Regions from separate parts of the Gordonia sp. G4 genome, predicted to be linked through region 2. Evidence: predicted binding sites of a transcription regulator. Region 2 holds the regulator's gene; the other holds the start of a gene.

Region 1 (15,240 bases), 1.6 Mb from region 2:
TTCGACGAGCGTGACGTCGCGGGCGTCGGGATAGGTGAGCACTTCGCGGAGCGCGAGTCCGTCACCGCCGCCGAGGATCAGGACGGTGCCGCGCTCGCCGGACATCGCCGGATGAACCAGGGTCTCGTGATAGCGGTGCTCGTCGACGGAGGAGAACTGCAGGTCGCCGTTCAGGTACAGGCGGGTGTCGGCCGCTGCGCCGAACCGGTTCTCGGTGATGACGATGTCCTGATAGGCACTGCGTTCGGCGGCGACGATGGGATCCCGGTACAGGGCCTGGCGGGCGGTGATCTCGAAGCGACCGGACAGCATCAGTCCCGCGACCAGGACGGCGACGACCGCGATCGCCGACGCGGACAGGACCGCCATCTGGGTGCGCGACATCGACTTTCGGAAGATGACGAAGACGAGGAAGCACCCGGCCGCGGCGTTGACGAGTCCGACGACCAGAGCACCTCGCAACTGGCCGAACCACGGCAGCAGCAAGAAGGGGAAGCACAGGCCACCGATGAGGGCGCCGATGTAGTCGACGGCGAACATGTCGGCGACCGCCGAACCGGCCTCCTGGCGTCGAATCCGTTGCAGCAGAACCATCAGCAGCGGGATCTCGGCGCCGATCAGGATGCCGAGCACGAAGGCCACGAGGATGAGGGCGGGCGTGTACAGCTCCAGGTACGCGAACGCCGCGTAGAGTGCCATCACGGACAGTCCGCCGATGAGCGCGAGCAGCAGTTCGATCACCGCGAAGGCCGTGACCGACTGCGGCTGGAGGGGTTTGGCCGCGAGCGACCCGATCCCCATCGCGAAGACCATCACCGCGAGGACGATCGACGCCTGCGTCGCGGTGTTGCCGATCAGGAACGACCCGAGCGAGACCAGGGCGAGCTCGTACACCAGGCCGCACGCGGCGCAGACGAAGACGACGCCGAGCAGTCCGGCGCGGGCGAGTCGCGGCCGCGTCGCCAACGTGTCCGGAGCGGTGTCGGTCGTCGCCGGACCGGGGTCGTCGACGGTCACCAACGGACGGGGGAGTGTGGTGACCCGGTCACAGGATGGAGGCGGCGACGATGATCGACACCCCGATGTGTGCGACGCCCTGCACCCAGACCGCCGGGTGGGTCTCCGGGTGGACCAGGAGTTCGCCCAGATTCCCGGGGGTCAGCAGGTCGATGACGAGGAAGGTCACCGCCATCACGATCAGGCCGATCGCCGAGTACACCGCGGTGTAGGTGAGTCCCTCGAGGAGCCGGCCTTCGCTCGCGACGATGGCCGCGGTGACGATCACGGCGACGGCGAGCATGTTGGAGCCCACCAGGATGCCTGCGTTGCGGTTGCGCTCGGTCCACAGCTGCGAACGGAGCTTCCCGGGCGTGAGCAGGTCGAGGATGCCGAACGACACGATCATCAGGATCACGCCGACGCCGGCGTAAGCGCCTGCCGCGTAGGCATTCTCAGCGATATCAGCGAGCATGGTCTTCTCCGTTGGTTGATCGGACGAGTTCGATGGGACGGGCCGGTCGGACAACGATCATTTGCCGCCACCGCCGCTCCCGCCGCCGCGGTTTCCGCTGCCGCTACCCGCATAGCGGGGGGTCGGTACCCAGAACGCGCCGACGTAGGGGTGGTAGTGGTTGTAGCCGGACCGGTAGTCGCGGCTGAGCATCACCCGGGTGGTCCCGGCGGCCAGCGGGAACAGACCGACGAGGTAGTCGGGATACTGCAGGAACTGCGTGCCGGAGATGTTGCCCGCGTCTGTGGCGCCGGTCCGCTGGTCGCTGGGACGTTCGGCGTCGCGGATGTCGGCGGCGACCTCCGCCGGGGTCCCGTCGGCGACGTAGGCGTCGACGTCGCCCTCGTCGAGCGAGGTGTCTCGCTCGTAGTTCTGGGAGATGTAGTCGCGCGCCGACCCCCCGATTCCGCCCCCGCGGGCCACTCGCGCGGTGCACGCGCCGATCAGCGCGAAAACGGTGAGCACGACGATCACACCGATGATGATGTTGCGGATCTTGTTGAGGCGGCGGCGCGGGTCCGGCTGCCGGTCGGGCGGGAACTGCTCGGTCATCGGCGGGCCACCGGTCCGCGGTCGATTCTGCTGGAGGTGATCACGACCTCGCCGGCTTTCGGGTAGGTGTGCCAGGTGTGCCAGCTGATGTCGTCGTCGGTGGACTCGGAGACGATCGCGGTGACGGCATACGGGTCGCCGGGGAAGCGGCCCATCACGCATGGATGTCCGGTCGCCAACTGCTCGGTGACGCGCGCGGCCAGTTGTTCGACGAGTGCGGCGAGATGGTCCGAGGTCACCTGTTCGACGCGGGAACTGAAGTAGTAGCCGCTCTCCTGGAAACTCTCCGGAAGTGCCGAGGTCACATCAGGCAGGCAGGCGACGGTCTCACAGATTCGTTGCACCCCGTCCTCGACGAGCACCTGATGGCTCGCGCCGAGCAATCGCACCGACACGGTGATGCCGTCGATGTCGCGGTCCTCCTGTGCCAGGGGCTCCTGCAACGGTGCGCTCAGTGAGAAGCCGAGCTGTGCCGCGCTGGTGTCGGCGAAGGCGACCGCCAGTTGTGCTGCGGGGTCGCCGGGATGTCCGGGGTTCTCTGTCATGCGGGTGCGATCTCCCTGCTCAGGGCGTCTCGGTCGGGTGGACGGCGGTCGGGCCGTCAGGGCGTCTCCGGAGCCGGGTTGCTGGGATAGATTCGATAGTCCGCCCGGGACAGCAGTTCACCGCGGGCGCACTCCCAGCCGCTGCCGTAGTCCTCGAACGAGAGGCGGTCGTCGCCGGCCTGGTAGTCGTGGTAGGCCATCCGGCCGGAGGTCGCGAGCCCGGTCGTGCCCGCGGAGGTGAAGCGCGCCGAACCCGCCTCCTCCGACTGGTAGCGACGACCTTCGAGCTCCACGGTGTCGGGGCCGGGACTGACGGCTGCACCGGGCAACTCGTGCCACAGCACGACCTCGAGGTCGGGATCGTCCTCGACCGAGATCCAGGCCTTGGACCCGACACCGGTGTCCAGGAAGTTCTCGGTCCAGGTGTAGCCGTCCTGGGTCAGGCGCAGCGTGCCGCGGACTGCATAGGTCTGACCGCGCAGTTCGACGAGATCGCCCGGCTTGAGATCGCGGGGATCGCCGTAGACGGAATCGTCGTCGGCCGAGGAGAAGGGATCGCCGGGCCGGTAGGTCCGCTCGCGCAGGGCGTCCTGTTCGGCCTGCCGGGCCCTGCGGTTGCCGAGGAAATTGAAGATGACGACCACCGCGATGATCGCAAGCAGCGCCACGATGATGATCAACAGGAATTCCACGGTTCAGACCCTAGCCGACCTGGCCGCCCGGGATGGCAGTCGTCGAAGGTGCGAATGACCGCGATCGCTCCTGACGCTCAGGCGTCGGCGGCGCGCAGCAGCGGGATGATCGGTGCGAATTCCTCCAGGGCCGGCTCGTGGACGGAGATGTAGGAGATGCCGGTCCGCGCGCGCAACCCCACGAGCCGCTCGGCGATCTCTGCCGTGGAGCCGACCAGGACCGTCGGCAGCTCCGCGAACGCCTCGGCGGAGCCTGCGGCCTCGGTGGCCCCGGGAGTCCGCTCGAACACGGACTCGGGGTCGTCGGTGACGGCGACGACCTGTACCAGCAGGTTCCATTCGATGTCGGGAACGCGTTCGCCCGCGGCCCGGCGGGCGAAGGCGACGCGGGATTCGAAGTCGTCGGCGGTGAGCAGCCGGAGTTCGCCGTCACGACTCGTCCGGGCCGCCGTGAACGCGACGATGTCGGCGTGGTCGGCGGCGACCCGGAGAACGCGGTCGCCGTTCCCGGCGACCATCAGCGGTACCCGCGCCTGCACCGGCCGCGGCTCGACGCCGGGGTCGTCGAGCGCGGACGCCACCTTCCTGACCGTGGACGACAGGTGATCGACACGACGGCCCGGGGTCCCGAAGTCGATGCCGGCCGCCTCGAACTCGTTCTTCGCATATCCGGTGCCGAGTCCGAGTTCGACCCGTCCGCCGGACAGCCGGTCGACGGTGGCGACGTCGCGCGCGAGGAGCGCGGGGTTCGTGAATGCCGCGTTGAGGACGAAAGTGCCGAGCCGGAGGCGTTGCGTCGCCGTCGCCGCCACGGACAGCGCGGGCCACGGGCTCGGCGCACCGAGGTGGTCGGGGAAGAGCAGCACGTCGTAGCCGAGGTCTTCGACGTGGCGGGCGCGACTCGTCCAGGAGGCCGCGTCGTCGACGGTGAACATGTTGACCCCGAAGCGGAAAGGTCTGGGCGCGCCGGACATACGGATCACGCTAATCAAGGCCGTGCCCCCGGGTGTGGCGATCCCGTCGGTCTGCCGCCGATCCGACCTTGCACTCGCGGTGGGCGAGTGCTAAAAACGAGGTTGGCACTCGCGAGCTGTGAGTGCCAGGTCGGGACGGTGAGGCCGGTACCGAATGACACACCGGTCGTCCGTCGCGGGCACCGAGTTCCGGCCATACGAACCTAGTGTCACCCCCTTCGGAGGATCACTTACCCATGGCCAAGCAAATCGCGTTCGACGAAGAGGCCCGTCGCGGCCTCGAGCGGGGCCTCAACAGCCTCGCCGACGCCGTCAAGGTGACGTTGGGACCCAAGGGTCGCAACGTCGTGCTGGAAAAGAAGTGGGGCGCCCCCACGATCACCAACGATGGTGTGTCCATCGCCAAGGAGATCGAGCTGGAGGACCCGTACGAGAAGATCGGCGCCGAGCTGGTCAAGGAAGTCGCCAAGAAGACCGACGACGTCGCGGGCGACGGCACCACCACCGCCACCGTTCTGGCCCAGGCTCTCGTCCGTGAGGGTCTGCGCAACGTCGCTGCCGGCGCCAACCCGCTGGGTCTGAAGCGCGGCATCGAGAAGGCCGTCGAGGCCGTCACCGAGTCGCTGCTGAAGAGCGCCAAGGAGGTCGAGACCAAGGAGCAGATCGCTCAGACCGCAGGCATCTCGGCCGGCGACCCCTCGATCGGCGAGCTCATCGCCGAGGCGATGGACAAGGTCGGCAAGGAAGGCGTCATCACGGTCGAGGAGTCCAACACCTTCGGCCTGCAGCTCGAGCTCACCGAGGGCATGCGCTTCGACAAGGGCTACATCTCGGGCTACTTCGTCACCGACGCCGACCGCCAGGAAGCCGTCCTCGACGACCCGTACATCCTGCTGGTCTCGGGCAAGGTCTCGACCATCAAGGACCTGCTGCCGCTGCTGGAGAAGGTCATCCAGGCCGGTAAGCCGCTGCTGATCATCGCCGAGGACGTCGAGGGCGAAGCTCTCTCCACCCTCGTCGTCAACAAGCTCAAGGGCACCTTCAAGTCCGTCGCCGTCAAGGCTCCGGGCTTCGGTGACCGCCGCAAGGCCATGCTGGCCGACATCGCCATCCTCACCGGCGGCGAGGTCATCAGCGAAGAGGTCGGCCTCTCGCTCGAGGGTGCAGGCGTCGAGCTGCTCGGTACCGCACGCAAGGTCGTCGTGACCAAGGACGAGACCACCATCGTCGAGGGCTCGGGCGATCCCGACGCCATCGCCGGCCGGGTGGCCCAGATCCGCGGCGAGATCGAGAACAGCGACTCCGACTACGACCGTGAGAAGCTGCAGGAGCGTCTGGCCAAGCTGGCCGGCGGTGTTGCGGTCATCAAGGCGGGCGCGGCCACCGAGGTCGAGCTCAAGGAGCGCAAGCACCGCATCGAGGACGCCGTCCGCAACGCGAAGGCTGCCGTCGAAGAGGGCATCGTCGCCGGCGGTGGCGTGGCCCTGCTGCAGTCGGAGCCGGCCATCGACGCACTCTCGCTCGAGGGTGACGAGGCCACCGGCGCCAACATCGTCAAGGTCGCGCTCTCGGCTCCGGCCAAGCAGATCGCGATCAACGCCGGGCTCGAGCCGGGCGTCGTCGCCGACAAGGTCCTCAACTCGCCCACCGGCACCGGCCTCAACGCCGCCACCGGTGTGTACGAGGACCTGCTCAAGGCCGGCATCAACGACCCGGTGAAGGTCACCCGCTCGGCGCTGCAGAACGCAGCCTCGATCGCGGCTCTGTTCCTCACCACCGAGGCCGTCGTCGCCGACAAGCCCGAGAAGAACGCCGCACCGGCCATGCCGGGTGGCGACGAGATGGGCGGAATGGGCTTCTGATCTCCTGATCAGATCCCTGCGTTCACTCAACGCAGCTCCAACCGAAGGCCGGTCACCCGAGAGGGTGGCCGGCCTTCGGCGTTGCGAACACGGTCGCGACGATCTCCGGCGACCACTCGACGTATTCGAGGACCGCGCCGTCGGGGTGGCGAAGGTAGGCGAATCGTCCTGTCGCACTGTGTGATTCTCCGATGACGACGGCTGCGGACGTGCCGGTGATCAGCGCGATGAGTGCGTCGAGATCATCGACTATGACGGGTCCGACGGTGGACCGGTAGGTTTCGACATCGTCGTCGGCCCCCGCGATGAGGAGGAAGTCGCCGACGGCGGCGAGTTCGGCCCTCTCGAAGGCGAAACGGAGATCGGCGGATGCACCGACGAGGGTCTCGTACAGCGGTAGCGACTCGTCGAGGTCGGCGACGAATACTCTGGCGTAGGTCTTCAGCACTCGCATCGACCCCACGCTAGGAGCGCAGGCGGATGAGCGGCAGTACGAACTTCGAGGTGAGTGGGTCCGCCGGGCCGTCGTCCGAGGCCGAGGAGCGGGCCCGGGGACTCGCGCGGTCGGTCTTCGCCGTGGTGTCGACGAAGTGGGGTCTGACCGTCCTCGAGGAGATTCGGCAGCGACCCCGCCGATTCCGCGAGCTGAAACGGTCGATCGGGACGATCAGCGACAAGGTGCTCACCCAGACGCTGCGCGACCTCGAAGCGCACGGACTGATCCATCGTCACGACCATCGCAGCGCGAACCCGCGGGTGGACTACACGGTGACGGACGCCGGTCGAGACCTGGTCACGACGGTCCACGGTCTCTGCGACTGGTCGCGAGCGCATCTCGACGACCTGCTCGGGGTGCCCGGATCGCTCGACCGAGCGTGAGTGCACTCCCGGGAACGTTCTCGATCCGGGAGGTGTTGAGACGGCCATGAGTGCTCCCATCACCGTCGACATCTGGTCCGACATCGCCTGCCCCTGGTGCTACATCGGCAAACGCAAGTTCGAGGCCGGACTGGCGGAGTTCGCCGGGCGTGACGACGTCGAGGTGACCTACCACAGCTTCGAGCTCGCCCCCGACACACCGGTCGACTTCGACGGCTCGGAGATCGACTTCCTCGTCCGGCACAAGGGCATGCCCGCCGAGCAGGTCCGGGGGATGCTCGACCAGGTCCGTGAGATCGCCGCCGGCGTCGGTCTCGACTACGACTTCGACCGGTTGCAGCACACCAAGACACTGAAGGCGCACGAAACCCTGCATTTCGCGAAAGCGCATGGCCGACAGACGGATCTGGCCGAGCGCCTGTTCAAAGCGTACTTCGAGCAGGGGCGGCACGTCGGCCGCGCCGAGGAACTGGCCGATCTGGCGGCTGATGTCGGCCTCGAGCGCGACGCCGTCCTCGCCGCGCTGGAGTCGGGGGAGTACTCCGCTGCCGTCGCCGCCGACATCGATCAGGCGCGGGCGTACGGGATCAGCGGTGTGCCGTTCTTCGTCATCAACGGCAAATACGGCGTCTCTGGTGCACAGGCGCCGGAGACGTTCACCCAGGCCCTCGACAAGGTCCGCGCCGAGGCGGTCGATCGTGTCTGAACCGCCGGTGCGCTTCGAGATGATCGGCGACGACGACGCGGCAGTCTGCGTCGACGGCGTGTGTGTACTGCCGGAGGCGGGGACCGACACGTCGGAGCCTGTGCTGGAGTGAGTTTCGGAACCGTCTGACGCGGTCGGCGATTCTTGTCGGTGGTCGGTCATATATTGGTTTCATGCAATTCGGGGGCGAGGGCGCAGGAATCTCGGGCGATGAGTCCGAGTCCGAGTTGTCCTTGCCTGCAGTGCTTTCCGATGTCGAACTGTCGGCCACCGAGCTGGTGGATGTCATCACCCACTGCGCGTCGATCACCTCCGCCGCTTCCTACCGACTCCTGACTGCGGCGAGTCTGCTGCACGAGGAACGCGAACTCGACTACCAGCTGCGCCGCACCGAACACCACGACGGCCAGGCCTCGTCCGAAGACGAACTGCACCGGCGCGCGGCCGACGCAGCCGCCGGGATCGATCCGTACGCCGAGTACGGGCCCGATGGATTCGACCAGGCCACCGCCGAACTCGGCGCCGCGCTGATGATCCCCGCCGCCGAGGCCCGCGATCTCATCCGCACAGGTGATGTCCTGCGTTACCGGCTCATGCTGACCGGCAACACCCTGGCCTACGGGCGGATCGACCAGCGACGCTTCACCATCGCCATGAAACGTACCGACTTCGTGCCCGACGCCGACGTGCCGACCGTCGATGCTCATCTGGCCGAGGCGATCCTGGCCCGCCCACCGATGTCGACCACCCAGTTCACCATCCTGGTCGACTCGATCGTCGCCAAGCATGCCCCCGATGCGGTTCGTCGCCGCCGCGAACGCGCCGGCGACGACCGCAAGATCATCATCGCACCCGACCGATTCACACCCGGCCAGTCTCGTATCACCGGCACCCTGCCCGTCACCGACGCCGCCGAACTCAACACCCAGCTCGACGCGATGGCCGCCGCAGTGCATCACGACGACCCTCGCACCACACAGCAACGACGCGTCGATGCCCTGATCGCGCTCGCCGCCCACCTCGATGTGCTTCCGTGCCGCTGCCCACACTGTGCGCCCGCACCGGTCGACCTCGACGACCCGCAAGCCGAAACAGGCCTGGAGACAGACGGTCTCGATGCAGGCCCGACATCCGACGCCGGCTATGCGCCTGTGCCTGTTCCGGTGCCGATGTTCCACATCGTGGTGAACTTGTCTACGCTGCTCGGCCGCGACGACGACCCCGGGTTCCTCGACGGACACGGACTGATCGACGCCGACACCATGCGATCACTGCTCGCCGACGCGCAACGCTCTTTCGTCAACGCCGACGCCGGCGCCGATGCCGCAGCCGGCTCCCGATACGCCCCGAGCCGCAAGCTGCAGACCCTGGTGCGCTGCGGTGAGCTGTGCTGCACCTTCCCCGGCTGCAACTCACCGGTGTGGACGGCTGATCTCGACCACACCATCCCGTTCGACCACGAATCACCACGGGCCGGTGGTCCGACGTCGCAGCGCAACCTCAAGCCGCTGTGCCGTTTTCACCACCGGATCAAGACCTTCGGCATGTGGCGCGACTACCAGGACGAGTACCTGACCGCCTGGTTCCAGTCCCCGACCGGACACACCTTCGTCGGCAACGCGTTCAACGGCCGCGACCTGTTCGGCTACCTCGTTCCCGGACGCCCGCCCGATCATCCGGCACGCAGCAAGCTCGCCGAGCAGCGAGCCACCCGCACCACCGCCCACCGTCGCGAGATCGACGCGTGGAACGCCGCCAACCCACCACCGTTCTGAACGGTTTGTCGGCTGCGCGTCGCGGCCGACGTGTGAGTGCACGGTCGTAGTGGGTATGCGAGGACGATGCAGACGTTCCTGCCCTACCCGGATTTCCGGCGCTCCGCCGAGGTCCTCGACCCCGCCAGGCTCGGCAAACAGCGGGTCGAGACGTTGCAGATCCTGCGGGCGCTCGAACTCTTCGACTACGGCTGGACCAATCATCCCGCGGTGATGATGTGGCGCGGGCACACCCCGGCACTGGTCGCCTACGGGCTCGCCGTCGTCGATGTGTGGACCCGCGAAGGGCGTGCGGACAGCACCGCGGCGATGATCGCCGAGTTCGCGCCCGATGTGGTGGGGCGACCCCAGTCCGAGTTGGCCGCGCAGGGTCGGATGCCCGAGTGGCTGGGCGATGACAGGCTGCATCGCAGTCATCGTGCCGCGCTGCTCCGCAAGGCGCCGGACTTCTACGGCGCCGTGTTCGACGACGTCGATGACGAGCAACCGTACTTCTGGCCCGATCCGCCCGTCGCCGAGGTCCGTGACCTGGATGCGCCGACCCGCACCGTGTGGATTGTGCGGGCGACCTCGGACGAGCAGTACGCCGAATTCCGACGTCGGCGGATCGTCGGGTTCGGCACCGAGTCCGGCGTCGACGTCGACGCGACGGCGGGCGCCGACGCGTCGCTCCGGACGCTGCTGAAGGAGCGCAGTCCGGGGCGTCGGCCGGGAAAGGACCTCCGCGTGCTGGCGTCGTTCGTCTCCGACCTGGCGGCCGGGGACGAGGTCGCCATCCTTCCACCGCAGAACACCGGTGCGGCGGACGTCGACACGCTCGTGCTCGGCGTGGTGGACGGCGACTACGAGTTCTCGACTCGCGGGAAGACGCTCACGCCGCATCGCCGCCGCGTCCGGTGGACCGGCACGCTCGAGCGGACGGCCGTCACCCCGCCGGCGTTGCTGCAGAACCCGCGCACACTGTTCCCCGCGTCCGTGACACCCTGAGCGATCCAGGGCAGTGTTGTCGTCCGCTCTGGTTTCGCCCGATCGTCGTCCTCCGGTCTGCGTTGTCGTCCGATCGGCCGAATCTTCGTCGGCCGGTCGCAGCGAAGCCCCCCGTGCCGAGCGATGTACAGGCACCGTTTCCGGCCAGAGCTCACCAGTCGATTCGGCGTACCGGGAGGCCAGAATTGCTGCTCAGGCGCGCTGTGCTCGCGGTACGCGATATTTGTCATCGTGAAAACGCTTCGAATCTTGGTTTTATCGCGCTGACCCGCGACATGAACGGAAATCGTCGCCGGCGGAGTAATGCGGACGGGATTCGCCCCGGTGCGTATGGTGAAACGTATTCGGATCGAAATCTCCACGTGTGAATTCCGTTGTCGAGACGACGGCGCGGTTGCTGTGATGTGAGCGGTAGGGATGTGAAGGGACTGTGATGTCCGCAGCGGATGGTGCTCTCTGCCGACGCCTGGTCGCCACCATGATCTCGATCGCGGCACTCGTTGTCACGCTGGCCATTCCGTCGATTACCGGCGCGGAACCGGGAAACGGATCGACCCGGGCCGAGGCGTTGGCCCGCGCGGTCGCCGACGGCCGGGTCCTCGACCTGTCGGTCTACTCGCCGTCGATGAAACGCAGTGTGCCGGTGCGGGTGCTCATGCCGGCGGACCGATCGGTGCCCCGGCCGACGCTCTACCTGCTGAACGGCGCCGGTGGCGGAGAGGGGACCGGGCACTGGTTCGAGCAGACCGACATCGTCGATTTCGTCTCCGACAAGAATGTGAACGTGGTCGTGCCGATGCGGGGCGCATACAGCTATTACACCGACTGGGTGAAAGTCGACCCGGTTCTCGGGCGCAATAAATGGACGACCTTTCTGACCAGCGAATTGCCGCCGCTCATCGACCAGAAATTGAATACGACCGGGGTGAATGCGATCGCGGGGATCTCGATGGCGGGGACGTCGTCGCTGAGCCTCGCCGAGTCCGCGCCCGAGCTCTACCGGGCCGTCGCGTCCTACAGCGGATGTGCGGAGACGAGTACGAATCTGGGCCGGCTGGCGATCCGGGCGGTGGTCGAGGGCCGCGGAGGGGGTGACATCGCCAACATCTGGGGTCCGGTCGGGTCCCCGGGGTGGCGTGCCCACGATCCGGTCGTCAACGCCTACAAGTTGCGCGGCAAGGCGATCTACATCAGCACCGGCACGGGGGTTCCCGGGCCGCATGACCAGTTGCAGAGCCAGGGAATCGACGGGAAGACGACGATCTACATCGACCAGATCGCGGTGGGTGGCGCGATCGAGGCCGCGACGCACCAATGCACCTTGAATCTCGACCGCCGGCTCAAGCAACTCGCCATCCCCGCGACCGTCGACTACACACCCGGTACGCACGCCTGGCCGTACTGGCAGGACCAGCTCGTGAAGTCGTGGCCGATGCTCGAACGCGCGCTCACCGACTGACCGCCGGAGATCTGTCACGATGTGACCGTGACTGCGACCCCCGGTGCGCCGAGCCCCATCCCGAGCCTGCCGAACCTGCGCGACCTCGGCGGCTGGCGCACCGTCGACGGCCGCACCGTCCGATCCGGGCTCCTGTTCCGCTCGACGGACTTCTCCGCCCTCGACGTCTCCGACGTACCCGCGCTGGAGGCGCTGGGGCTGACGGCCGTGTACGACCTCAGGTCGGAGCACGAGAGCGAAGCCATCCCGGATCCCGTCCTGCCCGGTGCGTCGAACATCGCTCTCGACGTCCTCGCCGATGCGCAGATGTCGATTCCGGCCAACATCGGTGCGGTTCTCGCCGATCCCGCCGTCGTCGCGGAGGCAGGCGAGATGTTGTCGGGCGGCAAGGCGCGCGCGATGATCTCCGGGACCTATCGCGAGATGATCACGTTGCCCAGTGCGACCGCCGCCTACACTCGGTTCTTTCGAGGGCTGCTCGACGATGGGACGACGCCGGCCCTGGTGCACTGCACCACCGGCAAGGACCGAACCGGGTGGGCAGCCGCGGCGTTCCTGACCTTGCTCGGAGTGCCCGCGGACGACGTGTACCGCGACTACCTCCTCACCAACGAACGTCTCATCCCGTCGCTCGGGCACATCTTCGACGGGTTCGCCGCGGCCGGGGGTGATCCCGAACTGCTCGTCGGCGTACTGGGGGTCGACGCCGGTTACCTCGACGCGGCCTTCGACGAGGTGCGCACTCGTTTCGGCGGGATCGAGGGCTACTTCAGCGAGGCGCTGGGCCTGGATGCCGAAGACCGGCGAGCCCTCCGGGACCGCTACCTCGAGGGGTGAGTTCGCCGTGAATTGCGCAGTGGGACCAGGAGATCCGGTCCGGTGGCCACCAGGACGTACTGCCCGCGACCGAGCTGAGAGTCGACTCTGGTCGGTAGTGTCGTGGGATGAGTGAACTCAGCTTGTCCGAGAAGGCCGCGCTGGGCAGCGGCGCCGATTTCTGGACCACGAAGGCGGTCGGCCCGGTTCCCGCGCTGACGTTGACCGACGGCCCGCACGGAGTCCGCAAGCAGACCGGCGCGACCGATCATCTCGGTCTCGCCGACAGCGAACCCGCCACCTGTTTTCCGCCAGCGGTGGGTCTCGGCCAGAGTTGGGACGTCGGACTGATCCGTCGTGTCGGCGAAGCGCTGGGACGAGAGGCCCGCGGCCTCGACGTCGACGTTCTCCTCGGTCCCGGTGTGAACATCAAACGAGATCCCCGGAGCGGGCGGAACTTCGAGTACTTCGCCGAGGACCCGTTCGTCACCGGCCGGCTCGGCGCGGCCTGGGTCGACGGCGTCCAGAGCATGGGGGTCGGGGCATCGCTCAAACACTTCGCGCTGAACAACGCCGAGGACGACCGGATGCGGTCGAGCTCCGACGTCGATCCCCGGCCGATGCGGGAGATCTACCTCCGCGCCTTCGCGCACATCATCCGCTCGGCCGCTCCGTGGACGGTGATGTGCTCCTACAACCGCATCAACGGCACCTCCGCCGCGGAGAACCGCTGGCTCCTCACCGACCTGTTGCGCGGCGAGTGGGGTTACGACGGTGTGGTGGTCTCCGACTGGGGTGCCGTCGCCGATCGCGTTCGCGCGGTCGCGGCCGGACTGGATCTCGAGATGCCCGGTTCCGGGGGCAGGACCGACGCGCAGGTCGTCGATGCCGTCGAGAACGGGAACCTCGACGAGGCGGCCGTGGACCGCTCGGCCCGAGCGGTGCGGAAACTCGCCGAGCGGGCCGTCGCCGGCCGCGCGGACCGGGCCGTCGCCGATCTCGATCTGCACCACCGTCTCGCGCGGGAGGCGGCCGGCCGGTCCATCGTCCTCCTGAAGAACGACGGCGGCGTTCTCCCACTGGCCGCCGAGCAATCCGTCGCGGTCATCGGAGCGTTCGCGAGCGAACCCCGGTATCAGGGCGGCGGCAGTTCGCACGTGAATCCGACACGCCTCGATGTACCGGTGGACGAGATCCGGGCGGCCGGCCACACGGTGACCTACGCCCAGGGATTCTCCACCGACGGTTCCCCGGTGGATTCGGCCGACGCGATCACCGCCGCGACCGAGGCCGACGTCGCAGTCGTGTTCCTGGGATTGGCGGCGTCGCAGGAGTCGGAGGGCTTCGACCGTGACGACATCGAACTGCCCGCGGAGCAGATCGAGCTGCTGACCGAGATCCTGGCGGTGCAACCCCGCACGGTGGTGGTGCTCGCCCACGGCGGAGTCCTCCGCCTCGGACCGATCGCAGCGGCTCCCGCAGTCCTCGACGGCGCGCTTCTCGGGCAGGCCGGGGGCGGAGCGATCGCCGACGTGCTCGTCGGCGTGGTGAACCCGTCGGGGCGGCTCACCGAGACCGTGCCGGTCAGGTTGCAGGACACCCCGGCGTACCTCAACTTCCCGAACGAGAACTCGCACATCCGGTACGGCGAGGGCATCTACGTGGGTTACCGCTGGTACGACGCGCGGGACATGGAGGTCTCGTATCCGTTCGGGCACGGGTTGTCCTACACGACGTTCGAGTACTCGGATCTCTCGGTCGCGTCGAACGGACCGGGTGAGGGCGTGGACGTCGAGGTGACGGTCACGAACACCGGAACCCGCGCCGGGCGCGACGTGGTCCAGATCTACACGTCGAAGCCGGACTCGCGCGTCGGGCGACCGCCGCGTGAGCTGAAGGGTTTCGCGGTCACCCGCGACCTCGAACCGGGTGAGAACGAGAGCGTCTCGGTGACGATCGACCGGGACGACCTCGCGTACTGGGACACACGGGTCGACCGCTGGATCGTCGAACCGGGTGAATACGCGATCCATGCCGGGGCGTCGAGCCGCGACGTCCGGCTGAGCGCGACGGTCGAACTCGCGGGGGACGAGGTCGACCTGCCCATCGACGAGAACTCGACCCTGGGCGAGGTCCTGGCGAATCCGGCTGCGGCGCAAGCGCTCGCCTCCCTGGCGGAGAACAACCCCCTGATGGGTGCGGGCGACGACGCGCTGGGGATCGACATGATGCGGATGCTCGCGTCGATCCCCCTCGGACGCCTCGCCGGTTTCGGGATGAGGGGCGAGGACATCGCCCGCATCATCACGGCCGCGCGCGCGGACTGACCCGTGGTCCGGGCCGGGTCAGCGGAACACGATGCACGTGGTGGTTCCGTGGGCGACGAGCTTGCCGTCGTGGGAGAACACCTTGCCCTCGGCTGTCGCGGTGGTGCGCCCGGCGTGGATGACGGTGCCCACGCCGGTGAGTTCCCCGGCGTCGAC
Region 2 (15,240 bases):
TCGACATGCCCGAGAACTTCGCGTTGACCAACCCGCTGTCCGCCTTCGCGCTGGCGACCTTCGAGATCCTCGACCCGGAGTCGTCGACCTACGCGCTCGATGTGGTCTCCGTCCTCGAATCGACGCTGGAGAACCCGCGGCCGCTGTTGCTCGCGCAGCGCAAGGTCGCGCGCGACGCCGCGATCGCCGAGATGAAGGCCGACGGGATCGAGTACGAGGAACGGATGTCGCGACTCGAGGAGATCACCTGGCCGCAGCCGCTGGCCGAGGAGATCTTCGCCGCCTTCGACATCTATCGTCGCGGCCATCCATGGGTGTCGTCGTTCCCGCCGGCGCCGAAATCCGTTCTCCGCGAGATGCTGGAGAAGGCCATGACGTTCACGGAGCTGATCTCCGCGTACGGGCTCGCCCGCAGCGAGGGCGTGCTGCTGCGCTATCTGTCGGACTGTTATCGCGTCCTGCGCCAGGGTGTGCCGACGAGCGTGGTGACGCCCGAGATCGAGCGGATCGTCGAAGATCTGGGCACCATGGTCCGCGATGTCGACTCGAGCCTCGTCGACGAATGGGAGGCCCTCGCCGCGCAGGCAGCCGCCGCCGCGTCGACCGAGCCGGCCGGCGACCCGGTCTAGAGCGGGGTCACGGCGCCGGTTGCACCGACGAGATCGCCGATGACAGAGGCGAGTTCGTGGTAAGCCTCGTCGTGGCGGGCCGAGGCCCGGAAGACCAGGCCGATCCGTCGACCCGGACGGGGGGCCGCGAACGTCGCGGTGGCCAGATCGCCCGACGCCGTCTCCGACGCGACCGCCGTCTGCGGGATGAGGGTCACGCCGAGACCACCGACGACGCAGTGCACCGCCGTGGTCAGCGACGCTGCCCGGGTCTGTCCGAGATCGGGCCGCACGCCCGCGAGCCGGCACACCTCCAGGGCCTGGTCACGCAGGCAGTGTCCCTCGTCGAGGAGGAGCAGGGGCAGTTCCGCGAGTGCGGTGGGGTCGACGCGGCGGCGTCCGGCGAGCGCATGCCCGGACGGGAGCGCGAGAACGAAATCCTCGCGATAGATCGGGACTTCGACGATGCCGGGCATGTCGACGGGGAGGGCGAGCAGTGCCACGTCGAGGACGCCGGTACGCAGCTGTTCGACCAGCCGCGCGGTCTGTTCCTCCACGACGCGGGGCACGAGGTCGGGGAACCGCCTGGAGAGCCCGCGCAGCAGTGTCGGCAGAACATACGGCGCCACCGTCGGGATGACACCCAGCCGCAGCGCCCCGTGCAGCGGCTGTCCGGCGCCCGCGGCCGCCGAGGTGAACTCGTCGACGGCCTCGGTCACCGCGATCGCCCGCGGCAGGAGCTCGACACCGTCGGCGGTCAACTGGACACGCCGTGTGGTGCGTTCGACGAGGGTCACTCCGAGACCGGCCTCCAGCGCGGACAGCGCCTGCGACAGCGAGGGCTGACTGACACCGAGATCTGTTGCGGCAGTTCCGAAGTGGCGACGGTGAGCCAGGGCGACGAAGGCACGCAGACCCGCGACGGTCGGTTGATAAGTTCTATCGGGCATGCCTATCAGTGTAGTGCTAATCATCACGTTTCGCTTTTGGCCGATATCCGGCACGATGGTACTCGTACCTCGCGAAACTCGTTCGCGCGCAATTTCACTACATTCACCAGCTGAAGGAGCGAAACATGCCCCTGCTCACCATCGGTGACCAGTTCCCCGCCTACAACCTCACCGCCGTCATCGGTGGCGACCTCAGCAAGGTCAATGCCCAGCAGCCCGACGACTACTTCACGACCGTCTCGTCCGACGACCACCCCGGCCAGTGGCGCGTCGTGTTCTTCTGGCCGAAGGACTTCACCTTCGTGTGCCCGACCGAGATCGCCGCTTTCGGCAAGCTGAACGACGAGTTCGCCGACCGCGACACCCAGGTGCTCGGCGCCTCGGTGGACAACGAGTTCGTCCACTTCCAGTGGCGCGCACAGCACGAGGACCTCAAGACCCTCCCGTTCCCGATGCTGAGCGACCTCAAGCGTGAACTGGCCACCGCGGCAGGCGTTCTCAACGCCGACGGGGTCGCCGATCGCGCCACCTTCATCGTCGATCCGAACAACGAGATCCAGTTCGTGTCGGTCACCGCGGGTTCGGTGGGCCGCAACGTCGACGAGGTCCTGCGTGTCCTCGACGCGCTGCAGTCCGACGAACTGTGCGCCTGCAACTGGAAGAAGGGCGACCCGACGATCGACGCCGGCGAGCTCATGACGGCCGGCGTCTGAGAGGAGACCAGATGAGCATCGACAATCTCAAGGAAGCACTCCCCGAGTACGCCAAGGATCTCAAGCTCAACCTCGGTTCGATCAGCCGCACCACCGCGCTGACCGAGGAACAGCTGTGGGGAACCCTGCTGTCGACCGCTGCCGCCACGCGAAATGCGAAGGTGCTCAGCGAGATCGCCGACGAGGCCGCCGACACGCTCTCCGCGGAGGCCTACAACGCGGCGCTCGGCGCCGCGTCGATCATGGGTATGAACAACGTGTTCTACCGGGGTCGCGGCTTCCTCGACGGCAAGTACGACGACCTGCGGCCCGGCCTGCGGATGAACATCATCGGCAACCCCGGCGTCGACAAGGCCGCCTTCGAGCTGTGGTCGTTCGCGGTGTCCTCGATCAACGGCTGCGGCCACTGCGTCGCCGCACACGAGAACACCCTGCGCGAGGCCGGCGTCGACCGTGAGGCGATCTTCGAGGCGCTCAAGGTCGCGTCGATCGTCAGCGGCGTCGCCCAGGCGATCGCGACCACCGAGGTGCTCGCCAACGCCTGATGCACCGCACGTGGAACAACGACAGGGCCCGGCTGCGTTCAGCAGCCGGGCCCTGTCGTATGTCGTGGTCTGGTGCGTCAGCTCAGCGCCGCGCGCATCCGGTCGGCGAGTTCGCCGACCTCGGCGGTCGTCATCACGAAGGCGGGCGAGACCTGCAGCGCTCCTTGCCCGGCGGCGCGGGTGCTCACCCCGTGTTCGCGCAACTTCAGCACCGCCGCCGGGGCCGTCGCGGGGTCGGCCAGCTGAACCGCGGTGACCGCGCCCAGCCCGGTCCGGACCTCGGCGACCGAGTCGAGGTCGGCGAGTGGTGACAACGCCGCGGCGAGATCGCCTTCCAGACGCGTCGCCTCGGCCAGGAGGTTCTCCCGCCGGATGATCTCGAGATTGGCCAGGGCGGCCGCCGCCGCGCCGGCGTGCCCCCCGTAGGTGTAGCCGTGCCGCCACCACACGCCGCCGGCGAAGAACGGTTCGGCGATCCAGGGGGCGATGAACACCGCACCCATCGGGACATACCCGGACGTGAGCCCCTTGGCGGTGGTGATCATGTCCGGTTCGAGTCCGAATCGCGTTGAGGCGAACCAGGATTCGCCGCCGATACGGCCGAATCCGGTGACGACCTCGTCGACGACGAAGAGGATGTCGTGGTCCCGGCAGATGGCGCGCACCTCGGCGAGGTACCCCTCCGGCGGCAGGTAGATGCCCCCGGCGCCGATGATCGGTTCGCAGAAGAATGCGGCGATGTTGTCGGCGCCTACGCGTTCGACGAGTCCGAGCAGGCTCTTGGCGTCGTCCCAGTCGACGTTCTGGACGTCGTGCATGAGCTCGCCGTACCCGTCGTGGTTCAGCGGGATGCCGGCCAGCGAGGTGCCCGCGGCGTGCATCCCGTGGTAGGCCTTGGTGCGGCTGACGACGACCCGCTTGGACTCGCGTCCCTGCTCCACCCAGTAGCGGCGGGCGAGCTTGACCGCGGTGTCGATCGAGTCGCTGCCGCCGGAGGTGAAGAAGATCTTCGACCCGGGCACGGGTGCGATCCCGCCGAGTTCCTCGGCGAGGCGGAGCGTCGGGTCGCTCGCGATGTCACCGAAGTTCGAGTAGTGCGCGATGGTGCCGAGCTGTCGTGCGACGGCGTCGGCGATCTCGGTACGTCCGTGGCCCACGTTGGTGAACCAGAGCCCGGCCGTCGCATCGAGGTAGGAGTTGCCGGCGCGGTCGAAGATCCGTGCGCCCTCGCCCCTGGTGACGACGAACGGTCCACTCGCGGTCACCGCCCCCATGTCGGCGAAACCGTGCCACAGCGATCCGGGAGTTCCCGTGCTCGAACCATCAGCCATGGCCCCAATGATGCCGGTCTGCGCGCCGTGCGCGGCCACTGGGGTGAACTCCGGTCCGCACCGACCCATATCCTGGAGAGATCATGTCGGCCCCGTCTTCCTCCCCCTCCCCGTCCTCGGGAAGTGCCTCGTCCACAGATGCATCGAGCGTCTCGCGCGCGGACCTCCTCGGCGCACTCGACGACGTGGGCCTCGTCGACGCCGACCGGCTGCGGCGTCGCATCGACCGGCTCTCGGCGCGTCCCGATGCCGCGAAGTGGCAGCAGCTCGTCACCGACGTCGACAAGGCACATGCCCGTCTCGACCGGCGACGGGCGAGCGTACCGGTCCTTCGATTCCCCGACGAGCTCCCCGTCTCGGCGGCCCGGGACGAGATCGCCGCGGCGATCCGTGACCACCAGGTCGTGGTCATCGCGGGCGAGACCGGCTCGGGAAAGACCACCCAGCTGCCGAAGATCTGCCTCGAACTCGGCCGCGGCATCCGTGGGTCGATCGGCCACACCCAGCCCCGCCGGATCGCGGCGAGCTCGGTCGCCAGACGCATCGCCGACGAGACCGAGACCGAACTCGGCGACGCGGTCGGCTACTCCGTACGGTTCACCGACCGGTCCGGTGCCGACACCCTCGTCCGGGTCATGACCGACGGCATCCTGCTGCGCGAGATCGCCACGGACCCGATGCTGCGCCGCTACGACACCCTCATCATCGACGAGGCGCACGAGCGCAGCCTCAACATCGACTTCATCCTCGGATACCTGCGCCGGCTGCTGCCCCGGCGGCCGGATCTCAAGGTGATCATCACCTCGGCGACGATCGAACCGGCCCGGTTCGCGCGGCATTTCAGCACCCCCTCGGCGTCGGTCCCCGTCATCGAGGTGTCGGGCCGTACCTATCCGGTCGAGATCCGCTACCGTCCGCTGAGCCTGCAGGAGCGGCCCGACGACGGTGACGACGCCGGCGGTGGCGAACACGCCGACCTCGACCAGATCCAGGGCATCGACGCCGCCGTCGACGAACTGTGGGCGGGTGGCCGCGGCGACATCCTCGTGTTCCTGCCCACCGAACGGGACATCCGGGAGACCGCGGACGCGCTGCGTCGCCGCACCGTCGGCGGCAAGGGGCCGGCTGCCGAGATCGTGCCGCTGTACGCGCGGTTGTCGATCGCCGAGCAGCAGAAGGTGTTCGCCCCCTCCGACGGGCGCCGGATCGTGCTGGCGACCAATGTGGCCGAGACCTCGGTCACCGTGCCCGGCATCCGGTATGTCATCGACACCGGCACCGCCCGGATCAGTCGATACTCGACCCGGACGAAGGTCAATCGCCTTCCCATCGAACCGGTGTCGCAGGCCAGCGCCCGGCAGCGCGCCGGTCGTTGCGGTCGCGTCGCGCCGGGTGTGTGTATCCGCCTCTACAGCGAGAACGACTTCGAGTCCCGGCCTGCGTTCACCGACCCGGAGATCCTGCGCACCAATCTCGCCGCCGTCATCCTGCAGATGACCTCCCTCAAGCTCGGTGAGATCGCCGAGTTCCCGTTCGTCCAACCGCCCGACGACCGGGCGATCCGCGACGGGATGGGTGTTCTCACCGAACTCGGCGCCATCACCGTCCCGAGTGAGGGCGGCCCCCCGCGACTGACCCCGATCGGCCGGTCGATGTCGCGGATTCCGGTCGATCCCCGGGTCGCCCGGATGCTCATCGCCGGGCACGAGCTCGGCTGCCTCGATCACCTTCTCGTCATCGCCGCCGCGATGTCCCTCCCCGACCCCCGGGAACGGCCTGCCGAACACCGCGAGGCCGCCGACGCCCAGCACCGGCGCTTCGTCGTGCCCCAGTCGGACTTCCTGTCGTACGTGGAGCTGTGGCGATACCTCGGCGAACAGCGTAAAGCGATGTCCAGCAGCGGTTTCCGTCGGATGTGCGAGCGTGAGTACCTGCACTTCCTGCGCATCAGGGAATGGCAGGACCTCCATCGACAGCTGACCGAGATCGTCAAGGACCTCGACTGGTCGGTCGCGGCGACCGAGCTCGACGCCGACGCCGTCCACCGGGCCATCCTGTCCGGGTTGTTGAGCAACATCGCCGCCCGCAACACCGAGGGCCGCGAGTTCACCGGCGCGCGCAACACGACACTGCTCATCTTCCCCGCCTCGTCCCTCGCGAAGAAGCCGCCGGCCTTCATCATGGCCGCCGAGGTCCTGGAGACGTCGCGGCTCTTCGCGCACACCGTCGCCGGTATCGATCCCCTGTGGGCCGAGCGCCTCGCCGGCGACCTGGTCAAACGCACCCACAGCGAGCCGCACTGGTCCGCCCGACGCGGCGCGGCCATGGCCTACGAGCGCGTCACCCTCTACGGGGTCCCCCTCGTCGCCCGTCGGCGCGTCGACTACGGCCCCATCGACCCGGAGGTCTCGCGCGAGTTGTTCATCCGGCACGCCCTGGTCGAGGGTGACTGGCGGACGCAACACGGGTTCTTCGAGCGCAACCGCAATCTCCTCGACGCCGCCACCGATGTCGAGAACCGCACGCGCACCCGCGGTCTCGTGATCACCGAGGATCAGCTCTTCGAGTTCTACGACCGGCGCCTACCGCCCGACATCACCTCCGCACGTCACTTCGACACCTGGTGGAAGAAGGCCCGGCGCGCCGAGCCCGATCTGCTCGACCTGCGTCCCGAAGACGTCACGGGTGGCACCGAGGTGGCTCCGACGGACTACCCCGGCGCATGGCAGCAGGGCGACACACGACTCGAACTGCGGTACCGGTTCGAGCCCGGCGCACCCGACGACGGGGTCACGGTCGTCATCCCACAGGCACTGCTCCCCCACATCCGCCCGGTCGGCTTCGACTGGTCGGTCCCCGGGATGCGTACCGAACTGGCCACCGCGCTGGTCAAGACCCTGCCGAAACAGCTGCGCAAGAGCATGTCCCCCGCCCAACGGTTCGCCGAGGCGGCCCTCGGCCGGCTCACCCCGCGCAAGGAACCGCTGACCGCGGGGCTCGCTCGCGAACTCTCCGCGATCACCGGGATGACGGTCACCGCAGCCGATTTCGACACCGACCGGGTACCGGCACACCTTCGGATGCATTTCGCGGTCGCCGACGGATCCGGACAGATCATCGCCCGGGCCGACTCGTTGTCCGAGCTACAGCAGACCCGGACGCCGGCGGCACCGAGAACGGTGTCACGCACGCTGTACCGGAACTGGACCGCCGACGGGATCGGCACGCTCGCCGACCAGAAGACGGTCGACGTCGCCGGACAACGGCTGACCAGGTACCCGACGATCGACGCGGTGTCCGACGAGAAGGGACGCACGCGAGGCGTCTTCGCCGTCGACGCTGCGACTCCCGAGACCCGCGACCGGCTGCTGCGTCGCGGCATCGTCGCCCTCCTCGATCTGGCGATACCACCGCTGCACAAGCGAATCGCGGGATCCCTGGGCCCGGCGGCCCGACTCGCCCTGAGCCAGAGCCCGTATGCGGACACCGAGGCGCTGCTCGCCGACTGCACACGACGGGCCATCCGGGACACCGTCGCCGGCGTCGACGACGCCGAGCTGACGGCTCTTCGCTCACCACAGGCATTTTCGGGCTTCCTGGAGCGTATCCGGCCACGGATCACCGAGGCCGCACCGGACTACTTCTCGCTCGCCGTCGCGGCGCTCGAACGAATGGCGCCGGTCCGGGCGGCGATCGACCGGCACGCCGGTTCGCTGGCCGCCGACGACGTCGCCGAGCAGATCGACCACCTCGTGTTCGACGGATTCGTCGCAGCCACCGCCCGACGGCACCTGGAGAACCTGCCGCGCTACCTCGAAGGTGCGCAGGCACGTCTGGAGGCGCTGCCCGGGTCGGCATCGCGCGACCAGGCCGGTGTGGCGGTCATCGATCGAGTAGTCGAACGGTGGGCCCAACGACTCGAACAGGTGCCGGAACACCGACGGGCGATCGTCGACGACGAAGCGCAGTGGCTTGTCGAGGAACTACGCGTGGGATTGTTCGCCCAGCGTCTCGGTACCGCGTTTCCCGTCTCGGAGAAACGGGTCCTACGAGCTCTGGACCGGCTCGGCTGAGACGGTGTCGGCCCGCCCGCCGGACGCCGACTTCAGGTCGTCGATCTCGCGCTGGAAATCCTCCACCGAGTCGAACGACCGGTACACCGAGGCGAACCGCAGGTACGCCACTTCGTCGAGATCGCGGAGCGGACCCAGGATCGCCAGACCGACCTCGTTGCTGGGGATCTCGGCCGATCCGCTGGCGCGCACGGTGTCCTCCACCTGCTGGGCGAGCTGGGCGAGTGCGTCCTCGGCGACGTGTCGGCCCTGACAGGCGCGTCGGACACCGCGCATCACCTTCTCGCGACTGAACGGCTCGGTCACACCGTTGCGTTTGACCACGGCGAGCACGGCGCTCTCCACGGTCGAGAAACGGCGGCCGCACTCCACGCACGAGCGGCGGCGTCGGATGGCCTGCCCTTCGTCTGCGACACGCGAGTCGATGACCTTGGTGTCGTCGTTCTTGCAGAAGGGGCAGCGCATCGTGTCCTCACGCAGGTCGCGGGACGCTGGAACGCACCGAATCCGTGCGCCCCGCCGCTTCTCGGCCGGCCCCTGTGACATCGAGGATACCGCCCGGCCTCAGCGGTACCGGGGGGTGAGCAGGGGCTGGCCCACCTGCAGCGCACTCGTGGGCAGATCGTTCATCGCGACGATCTCGTCGATCACGATCTCGCGCGGCATCTCCGGCGCCACCCGGCCGGCGATCGTGCTCAGGGAGTCCCCCGCGCGCACGTGGACGACCTCCGCACTCACGGCGGCAGGGGTCATCGAGTCCGAGTAGTTCTGGCCGACGACGCCGAACACCCACACGACGAACGCCAGCCCGACGCCGGCGAGGACCGCCACCGCGGTGCGGCGACGGCGACGGAACACCGCGGCATCCGGCGCGAGAGGGCCCCGGCCCCTGGACCCCACCGCCGAGCCGCAGCTCGTGGCGCCGACACGCGGGGTCAGCGGTGACCCGCCCGCCGGACGGTTGCCTGCCGGCCGGTTGTCGACCGGGCGGCGACCGTCGGACAGCGGGGCACGGGTCCGGACGCGATCGGCGCGATCGGTACGCGCCCGAACGGTGTCGGGACGGTCGGTACGGACGGGAGCGACGAGAGTGTCGGTGCGCATGGTGCCCTCCGAGTGTTCGGTGCGAGATCCTCTGGGTGAGATCTTCTGGTGTGGTGTGTGGTGCTGTCGGTGTTCGAACTTCGATCAGGTGTTCGATGCACTGATGTTCGAATTTGTAGCACGGCGCACCGACAAAGTCTCGCGACACATCGAACAAATGTTTGAGGTGAGGGTCGCACTCCGCTAGGCTCGGACCCGGCTGAACATCCCCACCGGACATCCCACGGGCCATCTACCTGCACGTTCCGAAGACGAGAGGAACTGAACATGAGTGACACCGGCGACAGGCGCGGCCGAGCGCGGGGAGTCGACGACGAGGCCCCGATCGACGTCGCCGCCGCCGAGGCCTCACTCACCCCGCGACAGCTCGGGGTCCTGGAGGTGATCCGCCGCTCGGTTCGCGAGCGCGGTTATCCGCCCAGCATCCGCGAGATCGGCGACGAGGTCGGGCTCGCCTCGACATCGTCGGTCGCCCACCAGCTGCGAACGCTGGAACGCAAGGGCCTGCTCAAGCGAGATGCGAACCGGCCCCGCGCGGTCAACATCGCCCCGAGCGAGCCGCCGTCGCCGGAGACCCCCTCGGCCGGTCAACTACCCGAGCCGACCTTCGTGCCGGTCCTCGGTCGTATCGCGGCCGGTGGTCCGATCCTGGCCGAGGAGGCGGTCGAGGACGTGTTCCCGCTTCCTCGCGAGCTGGTCGGCGAGGGCTCGCTGTTCCTGCTGCGCGTCGTGGGCGAATCGATGATCGACGCGGCCATCTGTGACGGCGACTGGGTGGTGGTCCGGCAGCAGAACGTCGCCGACAACGGCGACATCGTCGCGGCGATGATCGACGGCGAGGCCACGGTGAAGACCTTCAAGCGTCAGGGCGCCAACGTGTGGCTGATGCCGCACAACGAACTGTTCGATCCCATCCCGGGCAACGACGCCGTGATCCTCGGCAAGGTCGTCACCGTGATGCGGCGAATCTGACCTCTCCGCCGACCGAACGGTCGAGCACTGCCGCGGCCGCTTCGCGCGCCGCGGCAGGATCGGACGTGGCCAGCGCGGCGTCGGCGGCAGCACGGCAGTCCTGTGTGGTCACCGCACCGAGCCTGGCCCCCACCGCGGCGGCCGCGGCGGGCGCACTGGACAGCGAGGTCACCCCGAGACCCACGAGGACGCAGGCGAGATTCGGATCGGCGGCCGCCTCACCGCAGACCCCGACCGGCTTTCCCTGTCGGACACCCGCGGCGGCAACACCCGCGATCAGGCTGAGCACGGCGGGTTGCCACGGGTCGGTCAGCCCGGCGAGATCGGCCGACATCCGATCGGCCGCCATCGTGTACTGCGTCAGATCGTTGGTACCGATGGACACGAAGTCCACCTCCGCGAGCACGGCCTCGGCGAGGATCGCCGCCGCGGGCACCTCGATCATGACCCCCGCGACCAGACCCCGACCCCGGACCTCCGCGGCGAACACCCGCGCCTCCGCCGGCGAGGCGATCATCGGCGCCATGACCCACGGCGCGACCTTCGAGCCGACGGCGGCCAGCGCGATCGCGTCGAGCTGATGTGCGCGGATCTCGGGATGCGCCAGGGCGATTCGATCCCCACGGACCCCCAGCGCCGGATTGGACTCGTCGGGATGCGTCACGAAGCGGAGCGGTTTGTCCGAGCCGGCGTCGAGGGTGCGTATCACCACCTTCCGCCCGTCGAAAGCACCGAGGACCTCACGGTAGATCCCGGCCTGCTCGTCCACCGACGGTTCGTCTGCGCGTTCGAGGAAGGCGAGTTCGGTGCGGAAGAGTCCGACACCCTCGACGGGGTGTCCGGCCGCGGCCCGTGCCGACGATCCGTCGGCGACATTGGCGAGCACTGACACACCCACGCCGTCGGCGGTGCGCCCCGGACCCGTCCAGCCGGCGACGACCTCGGCGCGTCGCCGGTCCTCCTCGACGCGTGCCCGGGCCGTGTCCGCATCGGGCTCGACCTCGATGCGACCGGTTGTTCCGTCGACGAGAACGGTTGTGCCGGGCTCGATCTCGGCCAGATCAGTGACCGCGACGACGCATGGGATCCCCAGCTGCCGCGCGATGATCGCGGTGTGACTGGTGGGGCCGCCCAATCGGGTGACGAGCGCGATCGTGCTCGCCGGGTCGAGGCCGGCGGTGTCGGCGGGCGCAAGATCGTCGGCGAGCAGCACCGACGGCACCTGCGGTGTCGGCACACCCGGCTCGGGCAGGCCGAGCAGTTCGGCGAGCACGCGGTCGCGGACGTCGTTGAGATCGGTGACCCGCTCGGCCATCAGCCCGCCGAGTTTGGTGAACACCGCCGCGAACTGCTCGGTGGCCGCGACGGCCGCGGCTTCGGCGGAGGCGCCCTTGGTGATGAGCGCCGTCGCGGAACCGATCCATCCCCGGTCCTCGGCCAGCCCCGCGGTCGCCGCGAGCACCTCCGCGGCCACCCCGGTGTTCTGGGAGGCGCGCGTGCGCAGTCGCGCAGCGACGGCCCCGGCAGCCGAGGCGAAGCGCGTCACCTCGTCGGCGCGGCGCTCCTCGGGGATCTCCACGCCGACGCCGAGCGTCTCCGGCGAGTGATCGGGCCGCTCGCCCGGCCACAGCGCCGGACCGTGCGCCAGTCCGCCGACCACCGGGGTCCCTGTCAGGATCTGCGCCATCGTCTTGCCTCTCACTCGACTATCGATGTGACCACCGTTACAAAAAGTGCTTGACTTGTCAACACAAACAGGCGTAAACACAATTACTACAACATCCAATCCCACACGCCTCAACAAGCGGGGTGGCTGGAACCTTCAGATCGGAGCGATGTGTACGCCGAGGAGAGACAACAGGCGATCGTCGACGAGGTGCGCGTCGCGGGGCGGGCATCCGTGGCCGCGCTCGCCGAGAAATTCGACGTCACCAGCGAGACCGTCCGTCGAGACCTCGCCGTTCTGGAGCGTGCCGGGCATTTGCAGCGTGTCCACGGAGGTGCCGTCCGCGCCGAGGTCATGCGGGCTCTGGGCGAACTCGGGATCGACGAGCGCGAGTCGAGCCAGATCGAACAGAAGACCGCGATCGGCCGCGCGGCGATCCGCTTCCTGCCGCCGGACGGCGGTTCCGTGCTCTTCGACGCCGGCACCACGACCTACCGCGCCGCCGAGGCCACCGCGCCGGATCGGAGACTCACCCTGTTCACCAACAGCCTGCCCATCGCCGGTCTGCTGGCCGGCACCCATCCCGACGGCCTCCATGCTCTCGGCGGACGCGTCCGCGGTCTCACCCAGGCCACCGTGGGCGTCGAGACGGTGGACGCACTCCGCCGGTTGCGCGTCACCACCGCGTTCCTCGGCACCAACGGTCTGAGCGAGTCCCACGGGTTGTCGACCCCCGACCCCGACGAGGCGGCGGTGAAGGCGGCGATGGTGGCGGCCGCACAACGCGTCGTGGTGCTCGCCGACAGCTCGAAGATGGACCGCGAAGATCTGTCCTCGTTCGCCGGGCTCGACGACGTCGACGTCCTCATCACCGACTCCGGGATCGACCCGGCCTTCTCGGCGGCCCTGTCCGCGCGCGGCGTCGAGGTGGTGATCGCATGATCGTGACGGTCACCGCGAACCCGAGCCTCGACCGCACCCTCGAACTCGGCGCACCGCTCGCCCGCGGCGAGGTGCAGCGTGCCGGCGTGGTCCGTACCGAACCCGGCGGCAAAGGTGTCAACGTGTCCCGCGTCGTCGCGGCCGCCGGTCTGTCCACCCGTGCCCTGCTCCCCGCCCGGTCGGGCGATCCGCTGCGCACCGCACTCGACGACCTCGGACTCCCCTACGACGCGGTGCCCGTCGACGGCGAGGTCCGCTCCAACATCACCATCGCCGAGTCGGACGGGACGACCACCAAGATCAACGCGCCGGGCGTCGCCCTGACGACGCAGGATCGCGAAGCACTCGTCGGACTCGTCCGCGCTCACGCCGACTCCGCGCACTGGGTCACCCTCTGCGGCTCGCTGCCGCCCGGCGTTCCCGATGACTGGTACCGCTCGATCGCCGACGACCTCGTCCTCGCCGGATGCCGGGTCGCGGTGGACACCTCCGGCGCTCCGCTCCGTGCCGTCGTCGCCGGTCGCGTCGACCTGATCAAACCCAACGAGGACGAGCTCGCCGAGCTGACCGGCGCCGACCCGGCCATACTCCGAGACGCTCTCTCCCGCAACGATCTCGGACCCGTGGTGGAGGCCGCGACCACGATCGCGGAGGAGATCGGCGGCAACGTCCTGGCAACGCTCGGGTCCGCCGGCGCCGTCCTGGTCACCGCGTCGGGCGCCTGGTCGGCGACGCCTCCGCCGATCGTCCCGCGCAGCACCGTCGGCGCGGGCGACTCCTCGCTCGCCGGTTTCCTCATCGCACAGAGCACCGGGGCCTCGCCCGCCGAGTGCCTCCGGTCTGCGGTGGCGTATGGCGCCGCGGCTGCCTCACTGGCGGGAACACAGGCTCCGACTCCCGACCACCTCGACCTCCCCGGCGTCCGGGTGACCGAACTGTCGGGAGCCGCCCGCATGACCTGACGCCACATCCCGTAACCCGGACCGCCCGCCCGATACCCCCGCCCTGTTCCACCCCGTTCACCGAAGGACATCCCATGACCGAGCAGATCATCACCGCACAGACGGTGAGTCTCGACGTCGACGCCGGCGGCGATCCCGCCGCCGTCATCACGACCCTGGCCGATGCGCTCGCCGCGGCCGGCCGGACCACCGATCCCGCCGATCTCGCGCGGGCCGCTCTCGACCGGGAGGCCAAGTCCGCGACCGGACTTCCCGGCGGCATCGCCATCCCGCACGCCCGCACCGCGTCGGTGACCGCGGCCAGTCTCGCCATGGCGCGACTGTCCCGCAAGGTCGACTTCGGCGCACCGGACGGGCCGGCCGACCTGGTCTTCCTCATCGCCGCCCCCGAAGGTGGTGCCAGCGCGCACATGAAACTCCTCAGCTCGCTGGCCCGCTCGCTCGTCCGGCCCGACTTCGTGGCCTCGCTGCGCGCGGCGGAGAACGAGGAGCGCGTGATCGAGCTGGTCAACGAGGCCGTCGATCCCGCGCCGCCGGCTCCGGCTGCCCCGGCAACCGCTTCCCCGGCGACCGCGGACACGGCGGTGTCGACCGCGAAGGCCGAGAGCTCGCCGGTACGTAGCGATTCGGACCAGACCCCGGACCAGTCACCGTCGAAGCCGCGGATCGTCGCGATCACCGCGTGTCCGACCGGGATCGCCCACACCTACATGGCCGCCGATGCACTGAAGTACGCCGCCGAACGGGCCGGTGTCGAGTTCGCGGTGGAGACCCAGGGGTCCTCGGCCACGACCGCTTTCGATCCGGACGTGATCGCCTCGGCCGACGCGGTCATCTTCGCCACCGACGTCGGGGTCAAGGGCCGCAACCGGTTCAGCGGCAAACCCGTCATCGCGTCCGGGGTGAAACGCGCGATCAACGAGCCCGACGCGATGATCGCCGAGGCGGTCGCGGCGGGACGCAACCCGAATGCGACACGGGTCACCGCCGACGGCGCGGACGCCGGCGGGGACGAGTCGTCGGGATCAGGTGTCGGCCTCGCCGGCCGCACGCGCCAAGCGCTGATGACCGGTGTGAGCTACATGATCCCGTTCGTCGCCGCCGGCGGCCTGCTCATCGCACTCGGATTCCTCCTCGCCGGTTACGAGGTCGCCAACACGACCCTCGACGACGGCGGCACCCTCAGCGACGGTGCCTTCATCGCGCTGAACAACAGCCTCTGGGACCTGCCGTCGGGCGGACTCCTGCAGTATCTGGGCGCGGTGAGCTTCGCGATCGGCTCGGGGATCATGGGGCTGGCGGTCCCGGTGCTCGCGGGCTACATCTCCTTCGCGATCGCCGACCGCCCGGGCATCGCACCCGGTTTCGTGGCCG

Evidence for each region. The regulator LexA, encoded in region 2, represses DNA repair genes until DNA is damaged. The targets are predictions, from matches to a motif close to CGAACANNTGTTCG.
Region 1: a site for LexA is predicted at 7,876-7,889, ahead of AC3B5T_RS10335 (HNH endonuclease signature motif containing protein). Genes of this name have one in related genera too.

What each region holds. Positions count from the first base shown of each region.
Region 1 covers NZ_CM173442.1:2,313,556-2,328,795, forward strand. Annotated here, with positions in the region: gene AC3B5T_RS10285 (polyamine aminopropyltransferase) at 1-1,017, opposite strand, end outside; gene AC3B5T_RS10290 (DUF350 domain-containing protein) at 1,046-1,471, opposite strand; gene AC3B5T_RS10295 (DUF4247 domain-containing protein) at 1,529-2,062, opposite strand; gene AC3B5T_RS10300 (DUF2617 family protein) at 2,059-2,607, opposite strand; gene AC3B5T_RS10305 (DUF4178 domain-containing protein) at 2,664-3,299, opposite strand; gene AC3B5T_RS10310 (TIGR03621 family F420-dependent LLM class oxidoreductase) at 3,377-4,273, opposite strand; gene groL (chaperonin GroEL) at 4,510-6,135, shown strand; gene AC3B5T_RS10320 (VOC family protein) at 6,188-6,589, opposite strand; gene AC3B5T_RS10325 (winged helix-turn-helix transcriptional regulator) at 6,616-7,014, shown strand; gene AC3B5T_RS10330 (DsbA family oxidoreductase) at 7,061-7,720, shown strand; gene AC3B5T_RS10335 (HNH endonuclease signature motif containing protein) at 7,894-9,495, shown strand; gene AC3B5T_RS10340 (MSMEG_6728 family protein) at 9,562-10,482, shown strand; gene AC3B5T_RS10345 (alpha/beta hydrolase) at 10,916-11,941, shown strand; gene AC3B5T_RS10350 (tyrosine-protein phosphatase) at 11,969-12,778, shown strand; gene AC3B5T_RS10355 (glycoside hydrolase family 3 C-terminal domain-containing protein) at 12,886-15,084, shown strand; gene AC3B5T_RS10360 (PaaI family thioesterase) at 15,103-15,240, opposite strand, start outside.
Region 2 covers NZ_CM173442.1:3,928,730-3,943,969, reverse strand. Annotated here, with positions in the region: gene AC3B5T_RS17730 (DEAD/DEAH box helicase) at 1-629, shown strand, start outside; gene AC3B5T_RS17725 (hydrogen peroxide-inducible genes activator) at 626-1,558, opposite strand; gene AC3B5T_RS17720 (peroxiredoxin) at 1,684-2,271, shown strand; gene AC3B5T_RS17715 (alkyl hydroperoxide reductase) at 2,283-2,816, shown strand; gene AC3B5T_RS17710 (aminotransferase family protein) at 2,894-4,147, opposite strand; gene hrpA (ATP-dependent RNA helicase HrpA) at 4,231-8,220, shown strand; gene nrdR (transcriptional regulator NrdR) at 8,194-8,685, opposite strand; gene AC3B5T_RS17695 (LysM peptidoglycan-binding domain-containing protein) at 8,785-9,324, opposite strand; gene lexA (transcriptional repressor LexA) at 9,592-10,296, shown strand; gene AC3B5T_RS17685 (phosphoenolpyruvate--protein phosphotransferase) at 10,274-11,983, opposite strand; gene AC3B5T_RS17680 (DeoR/GlpR family DNA-binding transcription regulator) at 12,134-12,904, shown strand; gene pfkB (1-phosphofructokinase) at 12,901-13,866, shown strand; gene AC3B5T_RS17670 (PTS fructose transporter subunit IIABC) at 13,941-15,240, shown strand, end outside.